DNA from 4 places in the Nocardia sp. NPDC004260 genome. Region 3 is predicted to be linked to each of the others. Evidence: riboswitches for the same ligand, from Rfam matches in the RefSeq annotation. Region 3 holds a riboswitch; each other region holds the start of a gene.
The links. Region 3 has a riboswitch for S-adenosylmethionine ahead of metX (homoserine O-acetyltransferase MetX). Riboswitches for the same ligand answer to the same signal wherever they lie in the genome.

Region 1 (7,819 bases), on a different contig from region 3:
GGCCGCGAAGCCAGAGGTTCAGTACGGGCGTCCCGGTCGCCGCGCGCGCGAACCATGGTGCGGCAACCGTTTCGACGAACGTGTCGGAAACCTCGTTGCGCCAGACGAACGAACTCCACAGCGGATGCTCCTCGGCGCGGATCCGCCCCACCAGCAACCACTTGGCGGCCACCGAAACCGCCCCCGCGATGCCGCCCGCCGCCAGCAGCACCAGTCCGCTGAGCAGCGCGGCGGTCAGGTGGCCGAAGGTTTGCGCGAGCCACGCGAGGGTGCACAGCACGCCGAGACCGATCGCGAAGGTCACCAGAACCGGGATCAAGCGGCACGTCTCGACGATGCCGCGGGCGACGCGCAGGCGGGCGGGCGGATCGAAGGTGCGCGCCGTGTCGGCGTTCTCCGCGGCGCGGCGCAGCCGGACCGGTGGGCTGCCCAGCCAGGACGAGCCAGGTTTCGCCTTGGACGGCGCCGCCGACAGCACCGCGACCAGCCCGTTCTTCGGGACCCGGCGCCCGGGGGCGGTCATGCCGGAGTTGCCGAGGAAGGCGCGCTTGCCGACCTTTGCCGCACCGATGTGCAGCCAGCCGCCGCCGAGTTCGTAACCGGCGATCATGGTGTCGTCGGCCAGGAACGCCCCGTCGGCGACGGTGGTGAACTTCGGCAACAGCAGCACCGTGGAGGCCTCGACGCTCTTGCCCACCTTCGCGCCCAGCAAGCGCAGCCACAGCGGGGTGAGCAGGCTGGCGTACAGCGGGAACAGGAAAGTGCGCGCGGAATCCAGCAGGCGCTCGGTGGCCCATGCCTGCCAGCCGACCCGGCTGCGCACCGGATGATAGCCCTCGGTCAGACCGATGCTCAGCAGCCGGACCGCGACGATGGTCGTCGCGGCGTAGACGCCCAGGCTGAGCAGGGTCGCGAAGGGCAGCACGGCGAATGCGCGCGCGACGCCACCCGCGAGCGTGCGGGTGTCGCGAATGAACCAAGCCAGGAACGCGCCACCGGCGCCGATGCCGAGAATCGGCATGGCGGCCAACGCCACCGATGTGACGCCGAAGACGCCGACCCAGCGCCGGGCCCGATCGGGCGTGTGCGCGGGCCAGCGGTGCTGGGCCTTGCCCACCTTCACCGCGGGCGAACCGGCCCACTCCTGTTCCGCCTTCACCTTGCCCGCCACCGCGGAGCCGGGCGCCACCTCGGCGTTCTTACCGATCTTCGTGCCGGGCAACAAGATCGAGCGCGAGCCGACCACCGCGCCGGGGCCGACGGTGATCGGGCCGAGATGCACCACGTCGCCGTCGATCCAGTAGCCGGACAGGTCGACCTCCGGCTCCACGCTGCAACCGTCGCCCAGTTCGAGCATCCCCGTCACCGGCGGGAGGCTGTGCAGGTCGACCCCCTTGCCGATCTTCGCGCCCAGCGCGCGGGCGAACGGCACCATCCAGGGGGCGCCGGACAGATTCTCCGCGCCGCTGGCCTCGGACAGGCGCACGGCCGCCCACAACCGCAGATGCACCGAGCCGCCGCGCGGATAGCGCCCCGGCCGGACACCGCGCAGCAGCAGCCGCGCGCCCGCCACGCAGATCGCCATCCGGCCGAGCGGCGAGATGAACAGCAGGAACGCGACCAGCGTCCACCACCAGGACAGCTGTGGCAGCCATGGCAGCGACCCGGACCAGGCCGCGATGTTGCCGACGATCGCCAGCCAGGTGAGCCACTGCAGGCCGGTGAGGGTGGTGAGCGGGATGGTGGCGAGTACCTGCGCGGCTTGCGCGAGCGGTGGCGTCGGCCGCACCGTCCGGTCGGCGACGGCCACGGTGGGCGTGGTCTGCTCCAGCAGCTCGGCGAGCGCGCCCAGGCGGGGATGGTCGTAGACGTCCGCGACGGCGATCTGCGGATACCGTTCGCGCAGGGCGGTGACCAGCTGGGCCGCCGCGAGTGAACCGCCGCCCAGGTCGAAGAAGTCCGCGTCCGGATCGCCGACCTCCGCGCCGAGGATGGCGTCCCAGAGTCCGGCGATCCACAGGGCCGTGCCGGTCAGGTCGTTGTCGTCGTCGTCCTCGGCGGCGTTGGGCAGCGGCCAGGGCAGCGCGTCGCGGTCGACCTTGCCGGAGGTGCGGGTGGGTAGTTCGTCGACCACCGCGAGCCGGGGCACCAGCGGCGCGGGCAACTGTCCGGCGAGGACCGCGCGCGCGGCCTTGGCATCGAAATCCGGTCCGGGTCCGGTCAGATAGCCGACCAGTAGCTTGTTGCCCGCTTTTGTGGTGCGGATGGCCGTCGCGGCGCCGGTGACTCCGGGCAGGTGTTGCAGAGCGTTATCGATCTCGCCGAGTTCGATGCGCCGCCCGCCCAGCTTGATCTGATCGTCGGCGCGGCCGAGGAAGACCAGACCGGCGCTGTCGTTGCGCACCAGGTCGCCGCTGCGGTACGCGCGCTCCCAGCCGACGGAGGCCAGCGGCGCGTACTTCTCGGCGTCCTTGGCCGGGTCGAGGTAGCGGGCCAGCCCGACCCCGCCGATCACCAGTTCGCCGGATTCCCCCTCGGCCACCGGGTTACCCGCCGCATCGACGACGACCAGATCCCAGCCGTTGAGCGGCAATCCGATTCGGATCGGCCACTGACCGTCCAACCGCGCGGCGCAGGCGACGACCGTGGCTTCGGTGGGACCGTAGGTGTTCCACACCTCGCGCGCCACATCACCGTTTCCGGCGACACGCTCGGCGAGTTCCGGCGGGACGGCCTCGCCGCCGAAGATGAGCAGGCGCACCGCCTCCAGCGCCTCGACCGGCCAGGTCGCCGCCAGGGTCGGGACGGTCGAGACCACGGTGATCCGCCGCCGCACCAGCCAGGGACCGAGATCGGCGCCGGTGCGCACCAGCTCACGCGGAGCGGGCACCGAGCAGGCGCCGTTGCGCCAGGCCAGCCACATCTCCTCGCAGGACGCGTCGAAGGCGACCGACAATCCGGCGAGCACACGGTCACTCGGACCGATCGGGGCGTCCGGAAGGAACAGGTCGGCTTCCGCGTCGACGAAGGCGGCCGCGTTGCGGTGGGTGACGGCAACGCCTTTCGGCGTGCCGGTGGAACCCGAGGTGAAGATGATCCAAGCGTCGTCGCGGGGACTCGGCAGCGTCGACCAGCTTTCCTCGCGCTGCTCTTCCGCCGCGCGGATGCCCGCGGCGGTGGTCTCGATGCCGGCCGCGGTCACGATCGCGGTGACCTGCGCCTCGCCGAAGACCAGTTGGGCGCGCTCGTCCGGGTCGTCTGCGTCGACCGGCACGTAGGCCGCGCCGGAGTACAGGACGGCGAGGATGGTCACGTAGAGCTCACGGGTGCCCGACGGTACGCGTACGCCGACCCGGTCGCCCGGTCGCACACCAGCGGTGGCGAGACGGGCCATGGTCTTCTCGATCTCGACGACCAGCTCCAGGTAGGAGAGCACTACTCGGCCGTCATCGATGGCAGGGGCGTCGGGGTGGGCGAGCGCCGTCGCGGTCAGGATGTCGACCAGTGTCCTGGCCTCCGGCGCGCGGTCACCACGCGACAACGGGCCCGCGGGCGCGTCGACGTCTATCTCGAGCATGGTGCTCTGCGCACCTCCCATCGACTCGCCTCACACTTTCCCGTTGTTGTGTCATAGCTGGGTTACCAAAGGGCAAACGCCACGATGGCCAGTTGTCCACGGTACCCGGGGTTGTCGTCGTTCGTTGTTCACCGGAGCGGGCGCCGGATCGGCGGGCGCCGTGCGCGTTGTTGCAGGTGGGATCGATATTCGCCGCCGCGACAGGCCGATCGCTGGTCGGTCCGTCGTCCCTCGGGTTCGCCGGGAGATGGCTCGTGTGCGGGTGTGATTCCGCTCATCGAAGCGGTGCGGACCTCGGGATGGGCGCGTGCGGCGTCGAGGCTCGTGGCGCCGGCGACCGGTCCGCCGCCTCGGAGCGCGGTCGAAGGCGTCAGTTGCCGAGGGGCGCGTGGGATGTCGAGGCAGCGGCTCGCGTGCTGTCGTCGGGATGCTTGTAAAGGCTCACGCCTGGTGGTTATCTCCACGCGGTGCTCCTGGGGACTCGGGGTCGAACGTGGTTGACAGCGCCGGGGCGCTTCTGCCACCCTCGGGTCAGGTCATGAGTGCCAGCGCGAAGCCCCGGCTTGCTGGCCGGCAACCCTCCTCCGCGGTGGGGTGCTCCGGGTGACGACCCGGCCGCCGCCCGACCGGGCGCGGCAAGCGCGGACTCGACGAATCATTCGATTGCGGGTCCCTTAGCCGACGGGATTCACGTGATGACTACCACTGTCGACAACACCTGTGCCGCTCTCGCCCGGGTCTCCGGCGACGAATTGCTCGTTCCGCTGGTGCAAGGCGGAACGGCCACCTACGCCAACTTCGACTACGCGGCGAGCGCGCCGGCGTTGACGCAGGTCACCGACCGGGTGCAGCAGTTGCTGCCGTACTACGCGAGCGTGCATCGCGGCGCGGGCTACGCCTCCCGGATCTCCACCGAGTGCTACGAGGCCGCCCGCGGGTCGGTCTCCCGGTTCCTCGACGCCGCCGACGATCAAGTGGTGGTGTTCACCCGCAACACCACCGACTCGCTGAACCTGCTCGCGTCCTGCGTGCCCGGCGACACCGTGGTGCTCGACATCGAACACCACGCCAACTTCCTGCCCTGGACCATGCAGGGCAGGCGGGTCGTGCAGGCCGCCGACACGGTGGAGGAGACCATCGGCAGGCTGGTCGCCGAGCTGTGCAGCAGGCCGGCCGCACTGCTCGCGGTGACCGGTGCGTCGAATGTGACCGGCGAGGTGCTTCCGCTGGAGCGGCTGGCCACCGTCGCGCACCAGTGCGGCGCCCGAATCCTGGTCGACGCGGCCCAGCTGGCCCCGCATCGTCGAATCAGCCTGCGCGCCAATGGAATCGACTACCTGGCGTTCTCCGGCCACAAGCTGTACGCGCCGTTCGGCGCGGGTGTGCTGGTGGGCAGACGGGATTGGCTCGACGCGGCGCGGCCCTACCTCGCCGGCGGGGGCGCGGTGCGTGAGGTGAGTACCGACGCGGCCGAGTGGGCGCCCGCTCCGCAGCGGCACGAAGCCGGGTCGCCGAACGTGCTCGGCGCAGCCGCGCTGGCCGCCGCCTGTGACGCGCTCTGTGTCATCGACGCCGAAACCCTTGCCGCGCACGAACATCAGCTCGCCGACCGTCTCCGCGACGGCTTGGCCGAGATTCCTGGCGTTCGGCTGTTGCGCATCTGGACCGACAGCCCCGACTCCGTCGGCATCGTCGCGTTCACTCTGGACGATTTCGCCCCCGGCCAGGTCGCCGCCTATCTTTCCGCCGAACACGGTATCGGCGTTCGCGACGGACGCTTCTGCGCCCACCCGCTGCTCACCCGCCTCGGCTTGGACGGCGCACTGCGCGCGAGCATCGGCCTCGGCACCACCTCCGCCGATGTGGACCGCCTGATCGATGCGATCGCCACCCTTGTGGCGACGGGCCCCACCTGGAACTACGCCGCCGAGAACGGTGTATGGAACCCCACCCCGGAAACGCGCCCCTTCACCTCCACCGCCCCCACCGGCGCGGCTCCCTGCCTGGTGGGCTGAAACAACGCTTGTTCCTCGATCTCGTCGAAAAGGGCACTAAGGATCCCATTCGAGGCGGGTGGGACGGTGCCCAGCCTTCCTGTGCTGGAGCGGCTGGCCCGTGCGCTCGACGCCGAGTTGGTGGTGCAGGTGCGGCCGAGGGTGGCGTAGCGAACTCGGGTCAGTCGCCGAGGGCGGTCGGCCGGTAATAGCGCCCGTTGTAGTACAGCAGCGGTGCGGCGGAGGGCTTCTCGTCGGTGTTGTCGTGTACCCGGGTGACCAACCCGACGACGAAGGTGTGGTCGCCGATGGGGATCAGTTGGTGCACGGTGGCGCGTAGCCAGATGGGGGTGCCGTGCAGGACGGGTTCGCCGGTGTCGAGAGCGGTCCACAGAGATCGGTCGGTGAAACGCTCCTCCGCCGTTCGGGAGAACCGGTGAGCCAGGTGCTGCTGGTGTTCGCCGAGGAAATGGATGACGACGGACTCGGCGTCCAGCATGCCGGACAGGCTGGAGGAGGTGTGCGCGATATTGAACGACACCAGCGGCGGGTCCAGCGACAGCGAGGCGAAGGAAGTCGCGGTGAAGCCGACCGGCCCTTGCGGCGAACGCAGCGTGACGACGGTGACGCCGGCCGGATAATGGCGCATCGACGCACGATATTGCTCCGCGGTGATGCCGCTCGGATCCGCTTCGGTCACATCACGAAACTACGCTCGGTCTCGTGGCCCACGATCCTGGGACGCTCGCGCCGGTCAGTCGACGTCGATCGGAAGACCCGCGGTGATCCGCAGCAGCTCCGGGAACGACGTGCGGAAAATGGTGTTCGGATGTCCGCCCGCCGCCCATACCTCCCGATGGTGCGCCAGCGCGTTGTCGACCCAAGTGGGCAGGTTGGTCGGGTGGCCGACCGGTGCGACGCCGCCGATGGGCTGACCGGTCACCTGGCGCACCATGTCGGCGGGGGCGCGGGTCAGCGTCCCTTCCAGACGCGCGCCGGTCTTCGCTAGGTCGACCTGGTGCGCGCCCGAGACGAGCAGCAACACCGGGTCGTCGTCGAGCAGGAACACCAGTGACTTCGTGATCGCGCCCACGTCGACGCCGAGCGCCCGCGCGGCGTCGTCGGCGGTGTGGGTGGGCTCCGGCTGGGCCACGATGAGACCGTGATGGCCCCGGGAGATGAGGGTGTCCGCGACTCGGCAGGCGACCGGTGGCAATGACGACCTGCGCATCCCACCAGGGTAGAGCGATTGCGGTCGGGACGCCGGGGAAGTCACGCGGTCGGCTCAGTATTCCGGATAGCCCTCGGCCGGGCCGAGCATCCCGGCGATCCGCCCACGGGTTATCCGCGCGAGTTCGGTCACGTCTCGCGCCGAGTCCGGTTCGTGCGCAACCGCTTCGAAGGCGCGGTCGACGTCCCGCTGAGACAGCGCGAGCAGTTCGACATCGGCCTTGCTCAGCAGCGCGTCCCGATCGGAATAGGGGCGAGCGTCGGCCAGTGTCGCGGCCCACGTGACGTTGCAGCAGCACTCGTACAGCGCGTGCACCGCGCGGCCGCGGGGCATTTCGTTGAAGCGGTCGAGACCGATCCCGCGATGCATCAGCATGATGTCCTCCGAAGCCGGTGAATGAGGTTTGCTGACTTGCTCATGATCCGCTGTTCTGCCCATCGCGAACCAGTACACCATTGCGAAATTTGCGCAGGGTTTACACGCGGCGAGGTTTCTTTCCGAGTCGCGCAGCACCGGGTCGGGACACGGGCTTCGATTTGTCTCGATACGCTGTACAAATGACAGATTGGCAGGCTTTCACCGTCGAAACGAAGGATCACGTCGCGCAGGTGACGTTGATCGGCCCCGGTAAGGGCAATGCGATGGGTCCCGACTTCTGGCGCGAGCTGCCGGAAGTGTTCCAGGCGCTGGACGCCGATCCGGAGGTGCGCGCGATCGTGCTGACCGGTTCCGGTAAACACTTCTCCTACGGTCTGGACCTGCCCGCGATGAGCGGCACGTTCGGCCCGTTGCTGGCCGATCGCGCGCTGGCCGCCCCTCGCACCGACTTCCTCGTCGACGTGCGCAAGATGCAGGCCGCGATCACGGCCGTGGCGGACTGCCGCAAGCCGGTGATCGCGGCGGTGTCCGGCTGGTGCATCGGAGGCGGGCTGGATCTCATCGCGGCGGCCGATATCCGCTACGCCAGCGCGGAGGCGAAGTTCAGTCTGCGCGAGGCGAAGGTCGCGATCGTCGCCG
Region 2 (7,819 bases), on a different contig from region 3:
TGCGCCGCATCGGCGCACATTCCCAGTCGACGGTGATGATCGGCGACCGGATGGACACCGACGTCATCTCCGGCCTGGAAGCGGGCATGCGCACCATCCTGGTCACCTCGGGCATCTCCACCCGCGCGTCCTTCGAGGCCTACCCCTACCGCCCGACGATGGTGGTGGACTCCGTCGCCGATCTGATCGGCAAGACCAGGTCGCCGTTCGAGGCCTGACCCACGCGTCCGCCGACCAGTCCATGACGCCCCGACACGGACACCCGCCGCTCACCACTGCCTCGTACGAGGAGACGGCGGCCCTTCCGGTTCGTACCCGCGTTCCGACACACGACCGCGACCTGCGCTGCGGCCGAACGCTATTCCGGATGGTCGCCGGGGTGGTCATCCGCGGTGATCGCGTCCACCGCGGCGGACAATCTGGCGAGCACCTCGACGGTCAGCGCGAGTTGCTCGCGGCCGAGTTCTTCGGCGAATCGCCGCGCCATCACCGCGTGCTGCGGGTCGATCCGACGGACCGCGGCCAGTCCCGCGTCGGTGATCGCGACGAGTTTCGCCCGGCGGTGTGCGGGATTGGGACGGTATTCGGCAAGGCCCTTGCCCACCAATAGATCCGCGATGCGCTGCACGCTCTGGCGGGTGATGCCCATTTCCCTGGCGATCCCCGCTACGGGCAACGGCGCTCGCAAGACCGCGCCGAGCACCTGCCACCAGGCGGCGGTGAGACCTGCCGGTCGCGCCATCTCCTCGGCGATCGCGAGGAATTGACCGTTCAGGCGGAACGACGTGATCGCCGCCGCGGCGAACAGCTCCTGATCAGCGTTCATGCTTCACCTCCCGAGGCCTCTCGGCGATCCGTACCCCCGGACGATTCTCGCTTACGCGTGCTGCGCGTCGTATTCCGCCAGCACCGCCCATCCGGCCGGATCGGAGTGCGCGTACAACGCGTACCAGCCATCCAGCACATGCGGCTCGTACACGCCGAGCCTGCCGAGCACCTCGCGCGCGAACTCGAACGGCGCGCTCGCCCCGGCGGTGATGACGTCACCGTCGGTGACGGCCGGTTCGTCGACGTAGTGGTGCGCGCCCGAATACCCGCTGTAGCGAAGGTATTCGGCGACGTTGCTGGTGTGCTCGCGGGTGTCGAGCAGGCCCGTCTTGGCCAAGCCGAACGTCGCACCGCACATCGCGGCGACCGGAACACCGGCGTCCACGAACTCGCGTGCCTTGTGCGCGAACGGATCCAGTTGCGGCCCCTCCCAGGTGTCCGCCCCCGGCAGGATCAACATCGCGCTGTCCGCGGGGGTCAGCTCGGCGAGCACAACGTCCGGCACGATGCGCATGCCGCCCATCGTCGTGATCGGCTCCACGGTCAGGCCGACCGTCTTCACCTGCCAGGTTCCCGGTTCCCGGTGCCAGCTCGGCTTGTTGATATGCGCCGTCGCCGCGCCCACCTCCCAGTCGGCGAGCGTGTCGTAAACGGCCATGTGCACGGTCTTCATCATGACAGCATGCTGTCATATTTGACAGCATGCTGTCAAAGAGGACGATCGCCGGCACTGCCCGCGAATCGGCAACTACGCTGAACCCATGCGAATTTCGGTGGCGGCGGACGAGCTGGTCGGAGTGGCCGCGGAACTGGTCGACGAACTGGGCAAGCGCGGCCACCAACTCGTATTGCACGGCGCGCTGTCCGACGAGGAACGCGACGACTGGGCGTGGGCCAGCGAAGCGGCCGCCCGCGATGTCGCCTCCGGCCACGCCGACCAGGCCGTCGTCTGCTGCTGGACCGGCACGGGCGCCTCCATCGCGGCCAACAAGGTCGCCGGGGTCCGCGCCGCACTCTGCGCGGACGCCTCGACCGCGGCGGGCGCCCGCACCTGGAACGACGCCAATGTGCTTGCCTTGAGCCTGCGCTCGACTTCCAGCGCCGAGCTACGGGAGATCCTCGACTCCTGGTTCACCACCGAACCGAGCTCGTCCCCGGACGACCGGGCCAACATCGCCCATCTCACCGACATCGAGCGCACCGCCGATGCCTGACGAAGCCTTCTTCGCGTAACGTGCGGCGTCGACAGCACGAAAGGGGACGCCCTCCCACCCGCGATGGCCACGAAACCCGGCGATACGGTCGAGGCATGTCCGTGCAGAGCGCCGGTGGCACATTCGGGAACTACTCGCTCGAACGCTTGCTGGGCCGTGGCGGCATGGGTGAGGTGTGGTTGGCACACGACCCCGAGGGCCGCGCCGTGGCGCTCAAGGTGCTGTCCGCGGCGTATACCGCGGATTCGCTCTATCGGCAGCGCTTCGAGCGGGAGGCGCGGCTGGGAGCTCGGGCGCGCGACCCGCACATCGTGCCCATCCACGCGTTCGGCGAGGTCGACGGCCATCTGTTCTTGGAGATGGCCTACATCGATGGCGTCGACCTGGGCACCCGGCTGCGATCTGGCGCGCTGCCGCCGGATCGGGCCGTCGACGTCGTCGCCCAGGCCGCCGAGGCGCTGGACGCCGCGCACGCGGCCGGACTCGTGCACCGCGATGTGAAGCCGGGCAACATCCTTCTGCACACCAGCGGTTTCGTATATCTGATCGATTTCGGTATCGCCCGCGCTGCCGACGGCACCGCGCTCACCGCTACCGGGCTGGTGGTCGGCACGCTGGGGTACATGGCGCCGGAGCGATTCACCGGCACGGTCGATGCCAGGTCCGATGTCTATTCGCTGGCCTGTGTGCTCTATGAGGCCCTCACCGGACAACCGCCCTACGGCGCGGGCGATCCGGCACAACAGATGCGCGCGCATCTGATGGCCGAGCCGCCGCGCGCCTCGCGGGCGGCCCACGGCGTCCCGGCCGCGCTCGACGATGTCATCGCCCGGGGAATGGCCAAAGAGCCGGACGCACGCTATGGCAGCGCGGGGCAATTCGCCGCGGCGGCGTCGGCCGCTCTGGCCCGGTCCACGATTGCGCGACCGGCCCCGCCTCTCGCGGCACCGGCCGCCCGCCCGCGAACTCGCGTCATGACCGCCGCCACTCCGGCGCAGCCGACGCCCGGGGTACGTTCACCCGCTCCGACCGGGCAGCTCGATCGTCGGCGAAAGCGCCGATGGATACCCGTCGCCGCGGGGGCGGCGCTCGTCGTCGCGGCGGCGTTGTGGCTGCTGGGAGGCAACATAGGGTCCGCGCCCGTCGCAGGTCCGACGACCCGCGAAGCCGCTACGCCGACCGATACTCCGCTGCCCCCGACCGGCGGACAACCCGCGAATCGGGGTACTGCCGTGCGCGACGGAAACTTCGCTTTCACCGTGACAGATGTGGGCTCCGGCGGCGGTTCCCGAACGATCGTCACACTGACGGTCACCAACGTGTCCGACCGCGACCAAGTCCTCGACGTCACCGGTCAACGGCTGATCACCACCGCGGGCCGCTCCGTCGCACCCGACGCGGCGGCCACCGCCGGACTCAACCAGCCCGGCGACGACTTCGCACGCATCGCGCCCGGCCGCGCCGTGACGATCCGGCTGGCCTTCGACCTGCCGGGCAAGAACAAGAACGGCAAGAAGAACGACAAGAAAGACGACGTTCCCAGCCACTTGATCCTGCACGGTGCACCGTCTTCACCCGGCGTCACCGTGCCGATGTGACCGATCCCTGCTCAGGCGAGGGCTTGGTCGAGATCCTGGAGCAGGTCTTCCACGTCCTCCAGACCCACCGAGATGCGGACGACGCCGTCGGACAGGCCGATGGTGGCCCGGCCTTCGGGGCCCATGGCGCGGTGGGTCGTGGTCGCGGGGTGGGTGATCAGGGACTTGGCGTCACCGAGGTTGTTGGAGATGTCGACGATGCGCAACCGGTTCAGGACTTCGAACGCGCGCTTCTTCGCCTCGTTCTCGGGCGCGTTCAACTCGAAGGTGACCACGGTGCCGCCGCCGCTCATCTGGGTTGCGGCCAGCGCGGACTGCGGATGCGAATCCAGGAACGGGTATCGCACCCAGCTGACGGCCGGGTTGCTCTCCAGGAAGCGGGCGATGCGCAGCGCGGACTCCGACGAATGGCGCACCCGCAGCGGCATCGTCTCCAAGCCTTTGAGCAGCGTCCACGCGTTGAACGGGCTCAGCGCGGGGCCGGTGTGGCGCATCAGCGTCTTGACCGGGCCGTCGATGTAGTCCTTGTCGCCGAGAATGGCGCCGCCCAGCACACGGCCTTGGCCATCGATGTGCTTGGTGCCCGAGTAGACCACCACGTCGGCGCCGAGTTCGAAGCCGCGTTGCAGCAGCGGAGTGGCGAACACGTTGTCCAGCACGACCTTCGCGCCCGCCGCGTGGGCCAGCTCGCTCACGCGGCGCACGTCGACCAACGTCTGCATCGGATTGGCGGGCGTCTCGAAGAAGACCGCCTGGGTGGGCACGGACAGCGCCTGTTCCCACTGGTCGAGATCCTCGCCGTCGACGAAGACGGTCTCCACGCCCCAGCGCGGCAGGATCTCGTTGCACACCACGAAGCACGAGCCGAACAGGCTGCGCGCGGCGACGAGCCGGTCGCCCGCGCCCAGCAGCGCGCCCAGCGCGGTGAACACCGCGGACATGCCGCTCGCGGTCGCGAAGCACGCCTCGGCGCCGTCGAGCAGGCGCATCCGCTCCTCGAACATGGCCACCGTCGGGTTGCCGTAGCGGGAGTAGACGAAATGTTCGACCTCGCCGGTGAACGCGGCCTCGGCGGCCTCCGCGCTCTCGTAGACGAAGCCGGAGGTGAGGTAGAGCGCCTCGGCGGTCTCCTCGAAACCGGAGCGCCGCAGCCCGCCGCGCACGCCGAGCGTCGCGGGGCCGACGCTCTCGGGCAGCGGCTTGTCGAAGGCGCCGCCGGTGATCACGACTGCCGCCAGGGCAATCCGAGGGCACGCCAGCCGGAGCCGCCGCGATGCCCGGATTCGTCGAGCGGGCCTTCGAAGCCCTCGAGCACGTTGTAGGAGGTGCGGTAGCCCGCCGAGGTGGCGGCGATCGCCGCGCCCACCGAACGCTGACCGGAGCGACAGAGGAAGACGACGGGAGCCTCGGGATCATGGCCGTCGAGCGCTTGCTTCAGCTGCTCGACGAACGCCTCGTTGCGCGCCCCCGTGGAATCGACCCACTCGATCAGCACGGTCGGCCGTTCGATCGGACTCGTGTCGGGGACTCCGACGAACCTCCATTCCGCTTCCGTCCGCACGTCCACCAAGACGGCTTCGGGATTGTCCCGCAGCAGCTCCCAAGCCTGCTGAGGGGTGATGTCACCGGCATAACTCATGTGCACCTCCTGCGAATCCGCACTTGCCGCGCCCGGGACCAGGGCGCCGCCAGGTCGTCACCCGGAGCACCCCACCGCGGAGGAGGGTTGCCGACCAGCAATGCCGGGGCTTGACACTGGTTCTCATGACCTTCGACTGAGATTGCACCGACCCGGGTCACCGTGTCAAACCGTGTCGCACCCTGCGCGAACGCTCACGTGCATACCAGCCACTTGTCGCCGGACCTGGTGAGAATCCAGGTCGTCGTCTTCTCCTGCCCGCCCACCTTCGTGGTGACGGTCGCCTTGCCCCGGTCGCCGTCCACCATCGGTGAGTCGATTTTCGTGATCTCGACGGGCTTTCCGGCGCCGTCCTGGCCCGCCAGCGGTGAGTGGGCGGCGTCGAAGCCCTGGCACGCGGTGCCGGGCGGCGGCACGGCGTCGCTGCGGTTGGAGCCGTCCACGAAATTGCGAACGGCCGCCGTGATGCGGTCGGCGTCTGTGACATTTTTCTCAGCGGGCGACAGCACACCACCGAGCACGATCGCGATCAGCACGATCGCCGCGACCACCGCGGCGGCGACGAACGGGACCACCGAGCGTTTATCGGTCTGATCGACCCGGATGATCTCGTCCTCGCCCGCGGTCGGCTGCTGTTCGGTCATGGCTCGATGATCCCTGGTCGGCGCCGGTATCGAGCGCTCGGCCCCGGGCAGAACACCAGCGCGGCGCCGACTCCGGGGCGCGCGGCGACGATAGACCGCGCGCGAGCGGGTAAGCGGCAATCGTGGCTGTCGATGGCATCCGTCGAGTTCACGCACCGACGCGGGGCGGCGTCGGCCATCCCGATAGAATCGCGGGACGGCGGCCTGCTGTCATAGCGAATCGGCAGCTCTACGCCGCGGCGAACGGAGCACCGTGCAGCCACGAGCCGGCAACGCCGGCGTCCGCACCGGACGGGTGCGACCGAGCCGGTGCGTCAACTTAGCCTAAGCTAAGCCCGACGTCATTAATTGTTTCGACCATAAAGGTGCGCGTAAAGAGATGACCGAACAGAGTGCAGTAGAGGATGGCGGTGTCCGCGAGCCCTCCGTGGTGACGCAGGCTTCCTCCTCCGGGCCTGACGCGCACACCGCGAAGACCCGCCCGCTCCGCATCGCGATCGTGGGCGCCGGACCGGCCGGGATCTACGCCGCCGACGCCTTGATGAAGTCCGATGCCGAGGTGTCGATCGACCTCTACGAGCGCATGCCCGCGCCGTTCGGCCTGATCCGCTACGGCGTCGCACCCGATCACCCCCGCATCAAGGGCATCATCACCGCCCTGCACAAGGTCCTCGACAAGCCGCAGGTGCGCCTGCTCGGCAACATCGACTACGGCACCGACATCACCCTCGACGACCTGCGGGCCTTCTACGACGCGGTGATCTTCTCCACCGGCGCCAACGCCGACCGCGCCCTGCCGATCCCCGGCATCGACCTCGACGGCTCCTACGGCGCCGCCGACTTCGTCTCCTGGTACGACGGCCACCCCGACGTCCCCCGCACCTGGCCGCTGGAGGCGGAAAAGGTCGCCGTCCTTGGCGTCGGCAACGTCGCCCTCGATGTCGCCCGCGTGCTGGCCAAGACCGGCGACGAACTGCTGCCGACCGAGATCCCGCCGAACGTCTACAAGGGCCTGGTGGCCAACAAGGCCGTCGAGGTGCACGTCTTCGGCCGCCGCGGTCCCGCGCAGGCCAAGTTCACCCCGCTGGAACTGCGCGAGCTCGACCATTCGCCCACGATCGAGGTCATCGTCGACCCCGAGGACATCGACTACGACGAAGGCTCCGAAGCCGCGCGCCGTCACTCCAAGCAGGTCGACATGGTCGCCAACACGCTCGAGCAGTGGGCCATCCGCGACGCGGGCGACCGGCCGCACAAGCTGTTCCTGCACTTCTTCGAATCCCCCGCCGAAATCCTCGGCGAGAACGGCAAGGTCGTCGGCCTGCGCACCGAGCGCACCGAGCTCGACGGCACCGGCAACGTCAAGGGCACCGGCGTGTTCAAGGACTGGGACGTGCAGGCGGTGTACCGCGCCGTCGGCTACCTGTCGCAGAACTTGACCAACCTGCCGTTCGACGACCAGGCGGGCACCGTGCCGAACGAAGCGGGCCGCGTGCTCGTCGACGAGAACGCCGACGGCGCCGCGCGCTACCTGCCCGCCACCTACGTCACCGGCTGGATCAAGCGCGGCCCGGTCGGCCTGATCGGCCACACCAAGGGCGACGCCAACGAGACCATCGCCTGCCTGCTGGACGACGCTCCCGGCTTCACCCCGGCCGAGCGGCCCGACCCCGAGGCCGTCATCGAATTCCTCGAAGGCAAGGGCATCCCGTTCACCACCTGGGCCGGTTGGTACCGCCTCGACGCGCACGAACGCTCCCTCGGTGAGCCGGAGGGCCGCGAGCGCGTCAAGGTCGTCGAACGCGAGGACATGCTGCGCGCTAGCGAACCCCACAAGGTCTGATCACCCCGCAGTGACCGCCTCCGCTGCCATCGCGACACCCCTGCTATGGCAGC
Region 3 (7,819 bases):
CTCGGTGAGGAATCCGTCGTGCCCGTCGCGGGAGTGCACGATCTCCAGTCCGTCGCATCCGGGCAGCAGATCGGCGAGTTCCTGCTGGGTCCGCAGCGGATAGAGCCGGTCGGAGTCGACGCCGCCGACCACGCACGGCACCGGCGTCGCCGAGAGCGCCGCCTCGATGCCGCCCCGGCCGCGGCCGACGTCATGGCGGTTCATCGCCTCGGTCAGCAACACGTACGTGGCGGGATCGAAACGCTTGCAGAGCTTTTCGGCCTGATGGTCCAGGTAGCTCTGCACCGCGTACCGTCCGCCGTTCCACGGGTCCTCGTCGCCCTGCGGCTTGTTCGCGAACCGGTGATCCAGCTCGAACTCGGTGCGGTAGGTCAGGTGCGCGATCCGCCGGGCCAGCGCCATCCCCGTCGTCGGTGCGCGGCCGGTGCCGTGATAGTCGCCGCCCTGCCAGTCCGGATCGGACGTGATCGCCGCGATCTGGGTGGTCTGGGTGCCGATCTGATCGGCGGTGGCGCGGGCTCCGACCGCGAGCACCAGCGCCGCGGCGACCCGATCCGGTGCGCCGACCATCCACTCGAGCACCCGCATACCGCCCATCGACCCGCCGACCACGGCCGCGAGCCGCTCGACACCGAGCAGGTCGAGCAGAGCGGCTTCGGCGGTCACCTGATCACGGATGGAGATCTCGGGAAAACGCGCGCCCCAAGGCTTTCCGTCCGGAGCCGTGGTGGACGGCCCGGTGCTGCCCTTACAGCCGCCGAGCACGTTCGTCGCGACCACACACCATTCGTCGGTGTCCAGCGGCGCGCCCGGCCCGACCATGCCGTCCCACCAGCCGGGCAGCTGGTGCAGGCCGTCGGGCTTGCCGACGACGTGCGAGTCGCCGGTCAGCGCGTGTTCGACCAGCACGACGTTGTCCAGGCCGGGGGAGAGCTCACCCCAGCGTTGTACCGCGAGGTGGACGTCCGGGATGACCGCGCCGTTCTCCAGTCGCACGTCCCCGATGGCGATGGTGCCGAGCTGTCCATCGGGGGGCGGCAGGGCGATGCCGGAGGTCCGCGCGCTCGGTTCGGTGTTCACGGTCATGTCGCCGCCGCCGCGAAACCGGGGGGCGGAGGATCCGGGAGGAAACGCACGATCCCGAACTCGGCACCACGGCTGTGCGGGGCCGACTGCGCCGGGCCTCGCTCGGCCCCGGGCGCGGTGAATTCACTCATGGTTTGCTCCCAAGCAGGTGTTCGCCGGTACAGCAGGGGTTAGCGGTGTGTGGGTGACGAACAACAACACATGGCGGCGACCTCCTGTTACGCGCTTGCTCCCGGCTCTCGGGAGCCAGGTCATCACCCGGAGCACCCCACCGCGGCTGGAGGGTTGCCGACCAGCGAGCCGGGGCTTGACGCTGGTACTCATGACCTGTCCGGCATCATAACCGGCGGGCGGTCAGCGCCCGAAATCCTCCATCGAACTCACTGGTCCGCGGCGGTCGGCGCACCACAGCAGGTGCGCACGAACTCGTCGTAGGCCTCGGTGAACGCGGCCCGCCCCGCCCTGGCCGCGACCGCGAGGTCGTCGTCGAGGAACACATCGTCGGAGCACTCCATGCCGATGTGGCCGATCAGTTGCCAGGCGCCGACGATCAGCCGCACCGGGCGCGCGTCCGGCGTGGTGCCGAGGCGCTCGGCGACCACCGCGGCGATCGCGTGGTTCTTGTCGTCGGCATGCTCCATGCTGCGCGCGCTGACCGACGGGCTGCTGCGCAGAATCCGCTGCATCTTCTGGAACTGCCGGAACGACAGCGGATCCGCCTCGCCCGCCGCGGCGGCTTCATCGACCACGTGCAGGAAGGCCTGGCGCAGCGCCCCGAGTTCGTTGCCCGTGCGGGGCAACTCGCGCAGCGTCTCGGCGATGGTTTGCCCGAAATCCTGCACCGGCCCCAGGACGATGTCTTCCTTGCTGTCGAAATAGCGGTTGATGGTGCGCGGCGAGACGTCCGCCGCGTTGGCGATCTGCTCGATCGTGGTCGCGTCGAAGCCCTGTGTGTCGCACAGGTCGAGGGCCGCGGCGATGATCCGCAGCCTGGTCTGTTGCTTCTTGCGTTCGCGCAGGCCCTGGGTCGCCGGGCCGCCGGCGGCGCGGTCGGCCGCTGCGCCCGCGCCCGTCGGCGCCGATAACTCGAGCATGCCCCCATGTTAACGCAACCTGGCGTTTTCCTGTCCGTAACGGTCAAATGTCGTATCGCGACATTTTGCGCTTGACGACAAATGTCGCTAGATGACAGGATTGCTCGGGACATCGAGGACGAGGAGAAGACCGTGACCGAGACCGCGACAGCGGTGCACGCGCCGCAGCGGGCGAGCGGTTCAGCGCGTTGGCTCGCGCTGGGAGTGATCGCGTTAGCCCAGCTCATGGTGGTGTTGGACGCCACCATCGTGACGATCTCGCTGCCGTTCGCGCAGCGTGATCTCGACATCAGCGACGGCAACCGGCAATGGATGCTCACCGCCTACACGCTGATCTTCGGTGGCCTGCTGCTGCTCGGCGGCAGGCTGGCCGACTACCTCGGCCGACGCCGGATCTTCATCGTCGGCCTGATCGGCTTCGCGAGTGCGTCGGCGCTGGCCGGTCTCGCGCAGACCGGTGCGGAACTGTTCGCCGGACGCGCGTTGCAGGGCGCGTTCGCCGCGCTGCTGGCTCCGGCCGCGCTCTCGCTGCTGTCGGTGACCTTCACCGAGCCCGGCGAGCGGGCCACCGCGTTCGGTGTGTTCGCGGGCATCTCCGCGGGTGGTGCGGCGCTGGGCCTGATCGCCGGTGGCGCGCTCACCGAATACGCCTCCTGGCGCTGGTGCCTGCTGGTCAACACGCCGATCGCGCTGATCGCGCTGCTCGGCGCGCTGGCCTGGGTGGCGAAGGACGTGCCTGCGCCGCGCAGCGGGGGATACGACGTGCCAGGAGCCGTCACCGTGACGCTCGGCCTGATCGCCATCGTGTACGGCTTCAGTCGTGCCGCCGACGACGGCTGGCTGGCAGGCAGCACGCTGGCGCTGCTGGTCGCCGGGCTGGCCCTGCTCGTCGCCTTCGTCGTGATCGAACGGCGCTCGGCGAACCCGCTGCTGCCGTTGCACATCCCGGGTGAGATCAACCGGGGCGGCGCTTTCCTCGCCGCGCTGCTCATCCCGATCGCGATGTTCGCGATGTTCCTGTTCCTGAGCTTCTACTTCCAGATCACGCTGGGCTACTCCGCCCTGAAGGCGGGCTTCGCGTTCCTGCCCTTCCCGGCGGGCATCGCGATCTCGGCGGGTGTCACCAGCGCCCTGCTGCCGAAGCTCGGCCCGCGTCCGCTGATGCTGGCCGGGGCCGTGCTGGGCGTCATCGGCCTGGTGCTGCTGGCTCAACTGAGCTTCGGTGACAGCTTCCTGGCCGGTGTGCTGCCCGCTCAGGTGCTCATCGCGCTCGGTATGGGTCCGCTGTTCGTCGGCATGCAGACGGTCGCGCTGCATCAGGTGGAGGAAGAGGACTCCGGCGTCGCCTCCGCGCTGCTGAACGCGGCTCAGCAGGTCGGCGGCGCGGTCGGCACGGCGTTGCTGACCACCATCTCGGTGCAGGTCGCCAAGACCTTCGCGCACGACAATCCCGGCATCGACAACCTGGCCGCGCGGGCCGCGATCCACAGTTACGACGTGGCCTTCTACGTCGGCGCCGGGTTCTTCCTGGCGGCCATCCCGATCATCGCGCTGATGATCCGGGACCGTCCGGAGAACCTGATCGAAGGTTCCGAGGACGGGGCGCGGCTTCCGGTCGCGGTCTGATCCACCGGAACGAGGTCCGTGCGGCGTGTTGACGCCGCGCGGACCTCGTCATGTGCCAGGCCGTTGCCGTGCTGGAACGGAAGGCGGATCATGGCGGCGACGGCGGTTGCGCGGGTTCCGCCGAGGCGCTGGAAGGCATTGCCTACCAATCGGTAACAAAGGTGGTCCAGCTCACTCCGGGGGCTGCCCGTGCGGTGAGGACTTCGGCAGCAGTACGCTTGTCTTGTTTGCACCACATGTCCCGCCGACAACGCGGGACATATACGTTGTCTGTTGGAACAGCTGGGGTCCGCTCACAAGCGTGTTCGCCTGGCCGTGCAATGAGGGCACCATCCTAGGAGGACACGAAGATCCATGTCCAAGATCAAGGTTGAAGGCACCGTCGTAGAACTCGACGGCGACGAGATGACCCGGATCATCTGGCAGTTCATCAAGGACAAGCTGATCCACCCCTACCTCGACGTGAACCTCGAGTACTACGACCTCGGCATCGAATACCGCGACAAGACCGATGATCAGGTCACCATCGACGCCGCCGAAGCCATCAAGAAGCACGGCGTCGGTGTGAAGTGCGCCACTATCACTCCGGACGAGGCGCGAGTCAAGGAATTCGGCCTCAAGAAGATGTGGCGGTCGCCCAACGGCACCATCCGCAACATCCTGGGTGGCACCATCTTCCGGGCCCCGATCATCATCTCGAACGTTCCGCGGCTGGTGCCGGGCTGGACCAAGCCGATCATCATCGGCCGCCACGCCTTCGGCGATCAGTACCGCGCCACCGACTTCAAGGTGTTCCAGGGCGGTACCGTCACCGTGACCTTCACCCCGGACGACGGCAGCGAGCCGATCGAGCACGAGGTCGTGAAGATGCCCGAGGAGGGCGGTGTCGTCCTGGGCATGTACAACTTCCGTAAGTCCATCGAGGACTTCGCGCGGGCGTCGTTCAACTACGGCCTGCAGCAGAACTACCCGGTGTACATGTCGACGAAGAACACCATCCTCAAGGCCTACGACGGCATGTTCAAGGACACGTTCCAGGACATCTTCGACGCCGAGTTCAAGAGCCAGTTCGACGCCGCGGGCCTGACCTACGAGCACCGGCTGATCGACGACATGGTCGCCTCCTCGATGAAGTGGGAGGGCGGCTACGTCTGGGCGTGCAAGAACTACGACGGCGACGTGCAGTCCGACACGGTGGCGCAGGGCTTCGGCTCGCTCGGCCTGATGACCTCGGTGCTGCTGACCCCGGACGGCCGCACCTGTGAGGCCGAGGCCGCGCACGGCACCGTCACCCGGCACTACCGCCAGCACCAGCAGGGCAAGCCGACCTCGACCAACCCGATCGCGTCCATCTTCGCCTGGACCCGCGGGCTCGAGCATCGCGGCAAGCTGGACAACACCCCCGAGGTCATCGGCTTCGCGCAGACCTTGGAGGACGTCGTCATCAAGACCGTCGAGGGCGGCCAGATGACCAAGGATCTCGCGCTGCTCGTCGGCGGTGACCAGGGCTATCTGAGCACCGAGGAGTTCCTCGGCGCGCTGGACGCCAACCTGGCTCGCGCGCTGCGCTGATCGCGGGGCCGAGCCGCGTCGCTCGGCCGACTCCGGCGCTGGGTGGTCACCCAGCGCCGGGCTGAACCACGGGCACCCGCCCACCCTCGGTGGAACGGGTGCCCGGACTGTTTCGCGACCGATTCGCTGGGGGCGTCGGCCCGTCGCGCATGCCTCGCGATGTCGCCGCTTGTCAGCTCGCGCCGACTCCGGTGGGATCGAGCAGGCCCGCGAAAGCGCGGGTGAAACTGGCCGCCTCATTGCCGCGTTCGAACTCCGCTTCGAACAGTCGCAGCAGGGGATCGAGCAGATCGGTCGCCACGCCTTGCTTGCGGCTGGCCGTGAGGATGCTGGACAGACCTGCCCGGTTGACCGCCAGGCCGGAGAAGTTCACCGGGAATTCGCCGCCACTTCTCGGGTCGGCGTGTCGCCCGCCGAGTATCGGCGCACCTTCAGGCAGCGGGAGTCGGTGCCGGCGTGGTGGGCGAACTCACCTTCGCTGGGGAAGCGATCGCAGACCGAGGCCGGTTACATGAACACGTGACCACCGCCCCGACCCCCAGTACCACCGCGCCGCCCGGACGAACCGATTGGCACGTGCCCGCGATGCTCGCCCTGGCCCTCGGCGGATTCGGGATCGGGACCACCGAATTCGTCACCATGGGTTTGCTGCCGGACATCGCGTCGGCCATGCGGGTCTCCGAGCCGACCGCGGGGCACGCGGTATCGGCCTATGCGCTCGGTGTGGTGATCGGCGCGCCACTGATCGCGGCGCTGTGCGCGCGGATGCCGCGCAAGCGCCTGCTCGTCGCGCTCATGGTGGCGTTCACCCTGGGAAATGCGGCGACCGTCCTGGCGCCCTCGTTCGAGACGCTGGTTCTCGCGCGATTCGTCTCAGGTTTGCCACACGGTGCCTACTTCGGTGTCGCTTCGTTGGCCGCTGCCACTCTCGCCCCGGTAGGGCAGCGGGCCAAGGCGATTGCCGCGGTTATGCTGGGATTGAGCGCCGCCAATGTTGTCGGCGTTCCCGCCGCTACTTGGCTCGGCCAGCATCTCGGCTGGCGCGATGCGTTCGTGGTCGTCGCGCTCATCGGAGCGACCACCGTGGCGGCGCTGCTGCGCTTCGTGCCGGAGCTCACCGGCATCACGGTGACCAACCCGATGACCGAACTCGGCGCGCTACGTCGCCCCCAGGTGCTGCTGACGCTGCTGGTCGGCGCCGTTGGGTTCGGCGGCATGTTCGCCGTCTACACCTACATCGCGACCACACTCACCGACGTGGCCGGTCTGCGGGCCGGGGCGGTTCCCTTGGTGTTGATGCTGTTCGGCGTGGGCATGGTGATCGGGAACATCGTCGGCGGTGTGCTCGCCGACCGCGGCGTGGACCGAGCCATCTCGGTATCGATGGTCGCGATGACCGCCATCCTCGGTGGCTTCGTCGTCGCCGCGCACAACCCGTACACCGCGGCCTTCGGCGCGTTGCTGGTCGGCGCGTCCGGAGCTGCCTTGGCGCCGGCACTGCAAACCCGTCTGATGGACGTCGCGGCCGACGCCCAGACCCTCGCCGCCGCCCTCAACCACGCTGCCTTGAACCTCGCCAACGCCGCCGGCGCCTGGCTCGGCGGCCTGGTCATCGCCGCGGGCCTCGGTTACACGGCTCCGGCCGTGGTCGGGGCGGCCCTCGCGGCGATCGGCGTCGCGTTGTTCACCGTGACCGCTTGGACCGCGCGGAGATCACGCCCGCAGCGAGCGACGCGGTAGCGATGCCGAAGCAGGCCCCGAGGTTGTCGGCGTAGGGGCCATCACAAGACAGCGGTAAGGCTTCCCGATGCGGGACAGAGCGCGTGACTACGTTCGCGCGGGTCCTTACCCACCGTGCTTGTCGGAATCCGGACTCCCCGGGTCGAGCGCGGACTGTCCGGCGGGGCGGGCGGCCAGAGCGCGGCCCGCGATGTCGTGCAGGTGCGCCGAGGCGCGTCGCCACCGGCGGCGGGCGCGCTCGTCGTCCGGGTCGATGAAATTCGAGATCAGGATTCCGCGCAGCGCGTCCATGGCCGTGTAGATGAAGTCGCGCGCCTCCTTGCGGCGCACGTCGTCCGGCACGAAGCGGGCGACCGCCAGCAAGACGGCGTTGTTGACGAACGGCTCGACCTTCTCCATCGCCGCGGCCAGCACCGGGTCGGTCCGCCCCGCCACCCACAGTTCGACGGTCGCGATGAACAGCGGACCCTGGTGCAGGTCCCACAGGAACTCCAGCGCCGCGGCCACCGGATCGTCGCCGGTTTCGACCCGCGACATCTCCCGCATGGCGGTCTCGGCGCGCAGTTGCGCCAGGTGGCTGATCGCGGCCACCACCAGATCGGTCTTCGAGCCGAAGTGATGGACCTGCGCCCCACGGGTCACCCCGGCGCGCTCGGCCACCCGCGGCGTCGTGGTGCCCGAGTATCCGTACTCGACCAGAC
Region 4 (7,819 bases), on a different contig from region 3:
CGCGCGTGTTCGCGCTCGCGCCGATCGCCTGGGACAGCTCGACGGTCGGGAGCTGCAGTCCGGCGTCGAGCACCTGTTCCTGCGCGGTGCGGATGAGCCCGTTGCGTGTCGCGGCGTCGACGGTGCTGACCTGCCCGTTCAGCGCGTCGTCCAACGCGGGGACGGGGCCGCGCGCGTTGAGATTGCGCCCTTCGAGGCCGAAGGTGGTGCGCAGAATGTCACCGTCGGCGCGGGTGGTGTTGCCGTAGAAGGAATCGAAATCCTTGCTGCTCTGGCGCGCCGTGGCCTCCGCCGAGGACACCAGGTCCAGCTTCAGCTCGACGCCGACCTGCCGCAACTGCTGCTGCACCAGTTCGAGGATCGCCTGGTTGCCCGCGAACACCTGGCTGAACAGCACCGAGAACGACAACCGCTCGCCGTTTTTCGCCCGGACGCCATCCGCGCCGGGCAGCCACCCGGCCTGATCCAGGAGCGTGCGCGACTTCGCCGGGTCGTAGGCCAGACGTGCGGAGAGGTCGGTGTAGCCGGGTGTGGTGCTGGCGAGTGTGCTGGTGGCGGGCTTGAACTGCGGGCCGAGCACCGTGTCGACCAGTTGCTTGCGATCGATGGCGGGCAGCAGGGCCCGGCGCACCGCCGGATCGCGCAACGGACCTCTGGTGACGTTGAGCTGCAAGCCGAACGGCACACCCGGGTTGGCGGTGCTGAGCACCCGGCCACCCGCCGCCTCGATCTGCGGAGCGTCCTGCGGCAGCGCGTCGCTGATCGCGTCCAGCTGCCCGGAGGCGAGACTGCCGGTGCGGACGCCGGATTCGGGCACCACGGTGAACTCGATCTTGTCCAGGTAGGCCTCGCCCCGATGGGCGAACACCGCCGAACCCCAGTGGTAGCCGGTCCGTTTGGCCAGCGTCACCGCGGCGTCCTGGCGGTAGGCCGCGTAGGTGAACGGTCCGCTGCCGATGTTGTCGCCGAGGCAGCGCTGCTCGGCAGGCTTGGCCGTGGTCACGTCGGCCAGGATGCCGAGCGCCGCGGTCGAGGACGCCTGCAGGAACGGTGCGTTGGGCTTGCTGAACTCGACCCGGGCGGTGAGCCGGTCCACGGCAGTGGTCCCGACGTAGCCGGTGAGGTAGCTGCTGCCCAGCGGCGCCTTGCCCGAGCCGATCTTCACGACCGAATCGAACGTGTTGCGCACCGATTCGGCGGTGAGCGGCGTGCCGTCGCTGAAGGTGACGCCGTCGACGAGGTGGAAGGTGAAGACTTTCGCGTCGGGGCTCGTCTCCCAGCTCTGCGCCAGCCACGGCTTCAGCTCGCCGGTGGCCGGGTCCTGGTCGGTCAGCGAATCCACGATTTGCCGGGCGACGTAGAGCGTCTGATTGGTGCCCGCCTGGGCGGGATCCGAGCAGGTCGGCGCCTGGGACAGGCCGTAGCGCAGTACACCGCCCCGCTGGGGCGGGCCCGCGTCGCCGCCGGGCGCGGCCGAATCACTGCCGCAGGCGGCCACGGTGGTGGCCGCGGCGAGCGCGCCGGCCAGCGCGACGATTCGGTGACGGGTTCGGATCACGGGGCAACTCCAGATACTTCGGGTCGGGCGAGTTCCTCGCCCTGGTCGGGGTCGGCGTCGGCGACACCGGTCGCCAACGGTCGGCTGGGAATGCGGCGGCGCAATTCGGGCGCCACCTCGGCCTGGAACAGCTCGAGGCCGTCCAGGTACTGCCGCTCGGGGCGGCCGTCGCGTTCTGCGGACAGGTGGATCACCTCGTGGCCGAGGTGCTCGTGCTGGCGGCCGACCTCGTCGATCACCTGCTCCGGGCTGCCGATCAGCGCCGAACTGCGGGCCACGTAGTCGTCGAGGGTCTCGAACACCACCGGCAGCCCGCGTTCGCGCGCCAGCGCCAGCCGCGCTTCGAAGATCGGCGCGTAGGCCGCGAGCGCCTCCTGCGAGGTGCGCGACACCTGGAATCCGGCGGTGCCCGCGCCGACCAGCGCGTCGGCGGGGTCGTGGCCGTGGAACGTCCAGCGTTCCCGGTAGTGGCGCACCAGCTCGGCATACGGCTCGATCGGGTTGGTGACGTTCGCCGAGAACAGCGGATCACCGTGGCGCGCGGCCAGTTCCACCGATTCGCGGCTGGTGGCGCTGCCGTGCCAGATCCGGATCTTCGGCTGCCACGGCCGCGGCAATGCTTTGGCCTCGCGCAGCGGCGGCCGAAAGCGCCCCGACCAGGTCACGTTGTCACCGGCCCACAGGGCGCGGAACAGTTCGTAGCCTTCGCGATTGCGGTCCCACTGGTCGTCGGGCGTGACGTGGTACAGCTGCGCCTGTGCGGCGCCGTTGCCCTTGCCGATGATCAGCTCGAGCCGCCCGCCGGACAGGTTGTCCAGCGTGGAGTAGTCCTCGAAAGCGCGCACCGGGTCCAGCAGGCTCAGCGTGGTCACCGCGGTGAACAGCGTGATCCGCGAGGTGAGGGCAGCCAGGTGGGACAAGATGACCGGCGGCGCGGCGGACAGGAACGGATCCTCGTGCCGCTCCCCGACGGCGAACCCGTCGTAACCCAGTTCCTCGGCCAGCCGCGCCTGGCCGACGACGTCGCGCAGGCGTTCCCGGGTGCCGGGCAGGCGGCCGGTCCGCGGATCGGGTACCCGGGTGACCAAGGTGAACAGCAGGAACTTCACGCGATCGCTCCCAGCACGGGCAGCCGCTTCTCGAAGGGATGCGGCCCGATCTGCTCCGCGGGCAGGTCCGGGTCGTAGAGCGCGCGGTAACCGGCGGCGAGATAGAGGGCGACCGCTTCGGGCTGACGCGGTCCGGTGGTCAGGTAGATCCGCCGGTAGCCGCGGCGCGCGATCTCGGCTTCCAGCTGCTCGAGTACGAACAGCCCGAGCCCTTGCCTGCGGTGCTCCCGCGAGGTCCAGATCCGCTTCAGCTCCGCGGTGTGCGCGTCGTAGCGCTGGAACGCGCCGCCCGCCACCACTTCTCCGTCGCGGGTGACGACCAGCAGCGCGCCGTGCGGCGGCGCGAACGCGGTGGCGGAGTGCTCGCGCAACGAGGCGTGCACCTCGCCGGGCGTGCGACCGTAGCGGCTGCTGTACTCGAGGGCGAGTTCGGCCAGCAGGGGCGCGGCCAGGGGGTCGTCCTGGGCGACCCGGTGCACGCGCAGCGTCGGGGTCGAGAGCGGTTGTGTCATCGGCTCAGCGCTTCTTCGGCAGGCCGGGCGGGTTGATCCGCGATTCGGCGACCTTCTCGCTCTGCAGGCCCCAACGGTCGATCACCTGCTGATATGTGCCGTGCTCGATGGCGTAGGCGAGCGCGTGCTGCACGGCGGTGATCAGCCCGCTGTCCTTCTTGGTGAGCACGGCGATCTCGCCTTGCAGCGCGTCGCCCGCACCGGAGAAGGTGCCCACGATCCTGGTCTGCTTCGCGGTGGCCGCGTGGTAGATCGCCGTCGGGTTCGGGCCGAGGTAGCCGTCGAGCCGCTGCGAGGCCAGCGCCAGGTAGTAGTCGGTGGTCTGCTGGAAGTAGGCGATGTCGATCGGGGGCAAGCCCTCGGCCCGGTTCTGCTCGTTCCACTTCACCAGCAGCTGCTCCTGGTTGGTGCCGCTGCCGACGCCGATCCGCTTGCCCGCCAGGCTCGTCCGATCCTTGTATTCCAGCTTGCTCTGGATCGGCACCTCCAGCGCGACATTGTCCTTGCGGTAGGTCGCGAAGTCGTACTTCTCCTTGCGTTCCTCGGTGACGGTGACGTTGGAGATGAACGCGTCCACCTCACCGGAGTCCACCCGCACGAAGTTCTGCGACCAATCGGCCACCTGCGCATCGAGTTTCAGGCCGAGGATGTCGGCGACCAGCGAGGCGAAGTCGATCTCCGAGCCGACCACCGTCCTGTCGTCGGTGGCGTAGAACCGCAGCGGCGGCGCTGCCCCGGACGTGCCGGTCACGACCAGCGTGCCGCGGTCGCGGATCGCCTTCGGCACCTCGGCGGCGATGGCATCGACCTTGGCGGTGCGAACGCGGCCGGACTGGGCGGGGGAGAGGTCGAAGGTGACCGAACCGGCGGGCTGCGCGGCGCTGTCCGCCTCGGGGTCGGTGCAGCCGGTGGCCAGCAGCACGACCGCGGTCGCGGCGGCGGTGACCAGGGCGGAGAACTTCATCGGATACCTGTTCGTCAACGGACTCGGGAAAGGAACGCGCGAGTGCGCGGGTGTTCGGGATGGTCGAGAACGACCGAGGGCGGGCCCTGCTCGACGATGACGCCCTCGTCGAGGAACACCACGGTGTCGGCGACCTCACGGGCGAAGCCGATCTCGTGGGTGACGATCACCAGCGCGGTGCCGCCGTGCGCCAGATCGCGGATCACGTCGAGCACTTCGCCGACCAGTTCCGGGTCCAGCGCGGAGGTCGGCTCGTCGAACAGGATCACGCGCGGGCGCAGCGCCAGCGCGCGAGCGATCGCCACCCGCTGCTGCTGCCCGCCCGACAGCCTGCGCGGATACGCGTCCGCCAGGTGTCCGATGCCGACCCGATCCAGCAGCAGGCGTGCCTCGCGCTCCACCTCGGTCCGGTCGCGCCGCTGCGCGGACAGCGGTGCGAGCGTGACGTTGTCGAGCACGGTCAGGTGCGGAAACAGATTGAACTGCTGGAAGACGAAGCCGATCCGGGAGCGCTGCTTGCGCACCGCGTGGTCGGGCAGCGCGTGCAAGCGGTCGCGGCGCAGCCGATATCCGATCAGCTCGCCGTCGATGTGCACGGTGCCCGCGTCCAGCGTCTCCAGATGGTTCACCACGCGCAGCAGGGTCGACTTGCCCGACCCGGATGGGCCGATCACGGCCACCACCTCGCCGGATCGCACGGTGAGATCGATGCCGCGCAACACTTCGTGCGAGCCGAAGGATTTCCGGACGCCGCGGACCTGCACGGCGAGTGTGGCGCTCATCGGGTCGCTCCGCGCGGTGCGGCGGGCCCGGCCTCGGCGACCTCGCGCAGCTTCCGCCACGCGCGTTGCAGCGGCGTCGGCGGCGGCGTGCGGTGCGCGCCCTTGGCGTAGTGGCGTTCGATGTAGTACTGCGCCACCGAGAGCGCCGTGGTGAGCACGATGTACCAGACCGTCGCGACCATCAGCAGCGGCACCACCCGTCCGTTGCGCCCGTAGATGACCTGGACCTGGTAGAACAGCTCGGCGATCGCCATCACCGACACGATCGAGGTGCCCTTGAACAGGCTGATCACCTCGTTGGCCGCGTTCGGCAGGATCGAGCGCATCGCCTGCGGCGCCACCACCGTGCGGAATTGCCGCAGCCGTGGAATCCCCAAGGCGGCGGCGGCTTCCAGCTGACCCGCGTCCACCGAGATGAAACCGGCCCGGATGATCTCGGCCGAATACGCCGCCTGATGCAGCGCCAAGCCGATCACGGCGGCGGTGAAACCGCTGATCACCCCGTTCACCTCGAAGGTGAACAGCGCGGGCCCGAACGGGACGCCGACCGAGAGGGTCCGATACAGGTAGGCGATGTTGAACCAGAACAGCAGCTGCACGATCAGCGGAATCGAGCGGAATGCCCAGATGTAGACCCACGCGATCACCCGCAGCACCGGGTTGTTCGACAGCCGGGCGATCGCGAGCGCGGTGCCGAGCAGAAAGCCCAGCGCCGTGCCCCACGCGGTCAGCTCCAAGGTGACCCGCAGCGCCGACAGCACCGACTCGGCCGTGATGTACCGCGCGAACGTCGGCCAATCCCAGCCGGGATTGGTGGCCAGCCCGTGCACGAACTGGGCGAGCAGGATCAGCGCGACGGCACTGATCACCCAGCGCCAGGGATGCCGGGTCTTTGCGACGGTCGGCGTCGCGCCGGTCTCGGCGGGGGCCGGTGTTCCGGTCGGGTCCGGTTCGATCGGCGCGGCCGCCTCGGGGGCGGCGTCCGGCGCGGTGGACGCGCTCATGACGGGTCCTCGATGATCACTTCGGTTCCTCCATCGGTCCCGGCGGAAGCACCCGCACCCGGTGACCGGGGGGTTGCTGCGACGTCGACGAGCCAGGTCTCTCGGTCGCTCTGGATGGTTGGCGCCGACCCCCTGTCAACGGATGTCAGGGGCGAGCCGAATCATGATGCCCAGTAAGGGAAGCCTGGAACAAGAGAAGTAATCACCGTGAGCGTAGATCTTGTCGACGCCGATTCATCGGATCTTTGTAGTAACCGGGCGTGCGCTGCTCTGCCGACGGCGAGGTGAGTTTCGCCGCTTCGCCGATCCCGGGCGCGTGGCGCCGGACTGGGATGGTCCGATGCAGCATACGGCTATCGCCGACGCTGGGGAACGCCGGTGGGCTACGCGGAGGTCCGTTCCGGGCAAACGGGACTCGCCACGAAATTGCTGTGTGCAATACCGGCTGCTGATTGTGTTTGCCGGAGTACTGTCCCCCTCGATCGTTCCGCCGATGAGGAGGTTTCGTGAACATATTGCGCCGTCTGACCCAGTTGTCCGCTGTCGCGACCAGTTCGATCGCCTTCGTGCTCGCCGGGCCGGGGGCCGCGTTCGCGGCTCCGGATGCCACGATTCCCGCGTTCCCCGAGGACTCCGTGCCGATCGCCGCCCCCGGTGACCTGTTCGGCGCGTATCAAGCCGCGCTCGACGCGTTGCGCGCGCTCGGTATCCAGCCGTTCGCGTACCCGAGCGCGTCGGCGTTCTGCCTCGACAACACCACGGCCGGTCTGGCGCCCGCCGTGGCAGGCGCCATTCCGGGGCCGTGGCCGAAGACCACTGTCCAGATTCCCGGCCAGGACCTCAGCGCCGTCAAGGCCGGGCAGGCCATGTTCACCTTCGTGCCCTACGGGCTCGGTCCGGACGGCCCGAATACCGCGGGAATGCAGGTGAGCTGGCTGAATTTGAATACCGGCCGCAGCGGCACGGCCGCCATGGGGCCGCTGCCAGAGGTCGCGCGTTCGATGGTTCCCGCGGCCGTTCCGCCGGACCAGCGGCCCGTGGCCGAGCAGGCGATCCGGGACTTCCTCGTCGCGTCCCTCCCGATGGGCGGGGTGCGCGCGGTCCCGGTGGACACCGGGAAGGGCACCGTGCTCGCCGCGATGTTCGGCACGGTGCAGAACGGCGCCAAGTCATGCTTCTTCCTGCCGACGGTGGGAATCACCCCGGTGCCGTGAGATTCCGTCACCGCGGCACGGTCGCTCAGGGCAGCGGCCGACCTTTCCAGCGCGCCGTGCCGCGGCGACGGGCCAGGTGTGACCGCACCCACAAAAGCAGATACACCGCCACCGATACCGGGTGCGCGACGGCGGCAGACAGATCCGAAGGTTTCAGCGGGCCCCCGGTTTCGGTCGAGCGGGCCAGCAGTCGCCCGGCGACGGCGGCGAGCCAGCCGATCAGGCCCGCCCGGCGGTGCGCCCCGCGGCCGAACACCGCCACTGCGGGCGGCAGCCAATAGGCAAGGGCGGCAACCAGTCCCACCGCCGCTCCACCCGTTATCGTGCCGTCGTAGGCCGACCAGAGCCAGCGGGAGTAGCCCGCGTCCAATTCCGCGGCGTCGCGATACATCCTGGTGCGGGCCAGCGGTCCCGCGGCCACCAGAACCGTGGAGTGACCGGCTCGACGCAGCGTACGGGCGATGTCGAGGTCCTCGGTGACGCTTCCGGCCACCGCCGTGTGGCCGCCCACCGACCGGTACGCGGCGTTGTCGAACACGAGGAACTGCCCGCACGCCACCGCCGTGGCGGGCCGAAGGCTCCGGTCGGCCGCGGTGACCGGCAGCGTCGAGGCCCACGACCAGCACAGCAGGGGCTGCACCAGCGCCTCCGCCACCGAGCCTGCCACTTGCAGGGG

Region 1: it holds a riboswitch for S-adenosylmethionine, as region 3 does, so the genes downstream of both, ACWEO7_RS13490 (aminotransferase class V-fold PLP-dependent enzyme) here and metX (homoserine O-acetyltransferase MetX) in region 3, are expected to answer to the same signal.
Region 2: it holds a riboswitch for S-adenosylmethionine, as region 3 does, so the genes downstream of both, ACWEO7_RS05720 (rhodanese-like domain-containing protein) here and metX (homoserine O-acetyltransferase MetX) in region 3, are expected to answer to the same signal.
Region 4: it holds a riboswitch for S-adenosylmethionine, as region 3 does, so the genes downstream of both, ACWEO7_RS23595 (amino acid ABC transporter permease) here and metX (homoserine O-acetyltransferase MetX) in region 3, are expected to answer to the same signal.

The regions. Positions count from the first base shown of each region.
Region 1 is NZ_JBSGEZ010000018.1:66,778-74,596, reverse strand. Features, by position in the region: gene ACWEO7_RS13495 (Pls/PosA family non-ribosomal peptide synthetase) at 1-3,577, opposite strand, end outside; SAM riboswitch class IV at 4,112-4,225, shown strand; gene ACWEO7_RS13490 (aminotransferase class V-fold PLP-dependent enzyme) at 4,273-5,592, shown strand; gene ACWEO7_RS13485 (flavin reductase family protein) at 5,753-6,220, opposite strand; gene ACWEO7_RS13480 (YbaK/EbsC family protein) at 6,326-6,802, opposite strand; gene ACWEO7_RS13475 (2-oxo-4-hydroxy-4-carboxy-5-ureidoimidazoline decarboxylase) at 6,857-7,177, opposite strand; gene ACWEO7_RS13470 (crotonase/enoyl-CoA hydratase family protein) at 7,360-7,819, shown strand, end outside.
Region 2 is NZ_JBSGEZ010000006.1:17,733-25,551, forward strand. Features, by position in the region: gene ACWEO7_RS05690 (HAD-IIA family hydrolase) at 1-218, shown strand, start outside; gene ACWEO7_RS05695 (MarR family winged helix-turn-helix transcriptional regulator) at 359-826, opposite strand; gene ACWEO7_RS05700 (type 1 glutamine amidotransferase family protein) at 878-1,504, opposite strand; gene ACWEO7_RS05705 (RpiB/LacA/LacB family sugar-phosphate isomerase) at 1,590-2,042, shown strand; gene ACWEO7_RS05710 (serine/threonine-protein kinase) at 2,138-3,640, shown strand; gene ACWEO7_RS05715 (O-succinylhomoserine sulfhydrylase) at 3,652-4,866, opposite strand; gene ACWEO7_RS05720 (rhodanese-like domain-containing protein) at 4,863-5,279, opposite strand; SAM riboswitch class IV at 5,294-5,410, opposite strand; gene ACWEO7_RS05725 (Rv0361 family membrane protein) at 5,474-5,923, opposite strand; gene ACWEO7_RS05730 (FAD-dependent oxidoreductase) at 6,303-7,766, shown strand.
Region 3 is NZ_JBSGEZ010000032.1:21,696-29,514, forward strand. Features, by position in the region: gene metX (homoserine O-acetyltransferase MetX) at 1-1,086, opposite strand, end outside; SAM riboswitch class IV at 1,304-1,414, opposite strand; gene ACWEO7_RS19840 (TetR family transcriptional regulator) at 1,467-2,180, opposite strand; gene ACWEO7_RS19845 (MFS transporter) at 2,262-3,806, shown strand; gene ACWEO7_RS19850 (NADP-dependent isocitrate dehydrogenase) at 4,161-5,378, shown strand; gene ACWEO7_RS19855 (imine reductase family protein) at 5,551-5,817, opposite strand; gene ACWEO7_RS19860 (MFS transporter) at 5,898-7,118, shown strand; gene ACWEO7_RS19865 (TetR/AcrR family transcriptional regulator) at 7,224-7,819, opposite strand, start outside.
Region 4 is NZ_JBSGEZ010000042.1:46,435-54,253, reverse strand. Features, by position in the region: gene ACWEO7_RS23620 (ABC transporter substrate-binding protein) at 1-1,558, opposite strand, end outside; gene ACWEO7_RS23615 (LLM class flavin-dependent oxidoreductase) at 1,555-2,667, opposite strand; gene ACWEO7_RS23610 (GNAT family N-acetyltransferase) at 2,664-3,179, opposite strand; gene ACWEO7_RS23605 (ABC transporter substrate-binding protein) at 3,184-4,143, opposite strand; gene ACWEO7_RS23600 (amino acid ABC transporter ATP-binding protein) at 4,158-4,925, opposite strand; gene ACWEO7_RS23595 (amino acid ABC transporter permease) at 4,922-5,929, opposite strand; SAM riboswitch class I at 5,957-6,050, opposite strand; gene ACWEO7_RS23590 (hypothetical protein) at 6,436-7,143, shown strand; gene ACWEO7_RS23585 (glycosyltransferase) at 7,169-7,819, opposite strand, start outside.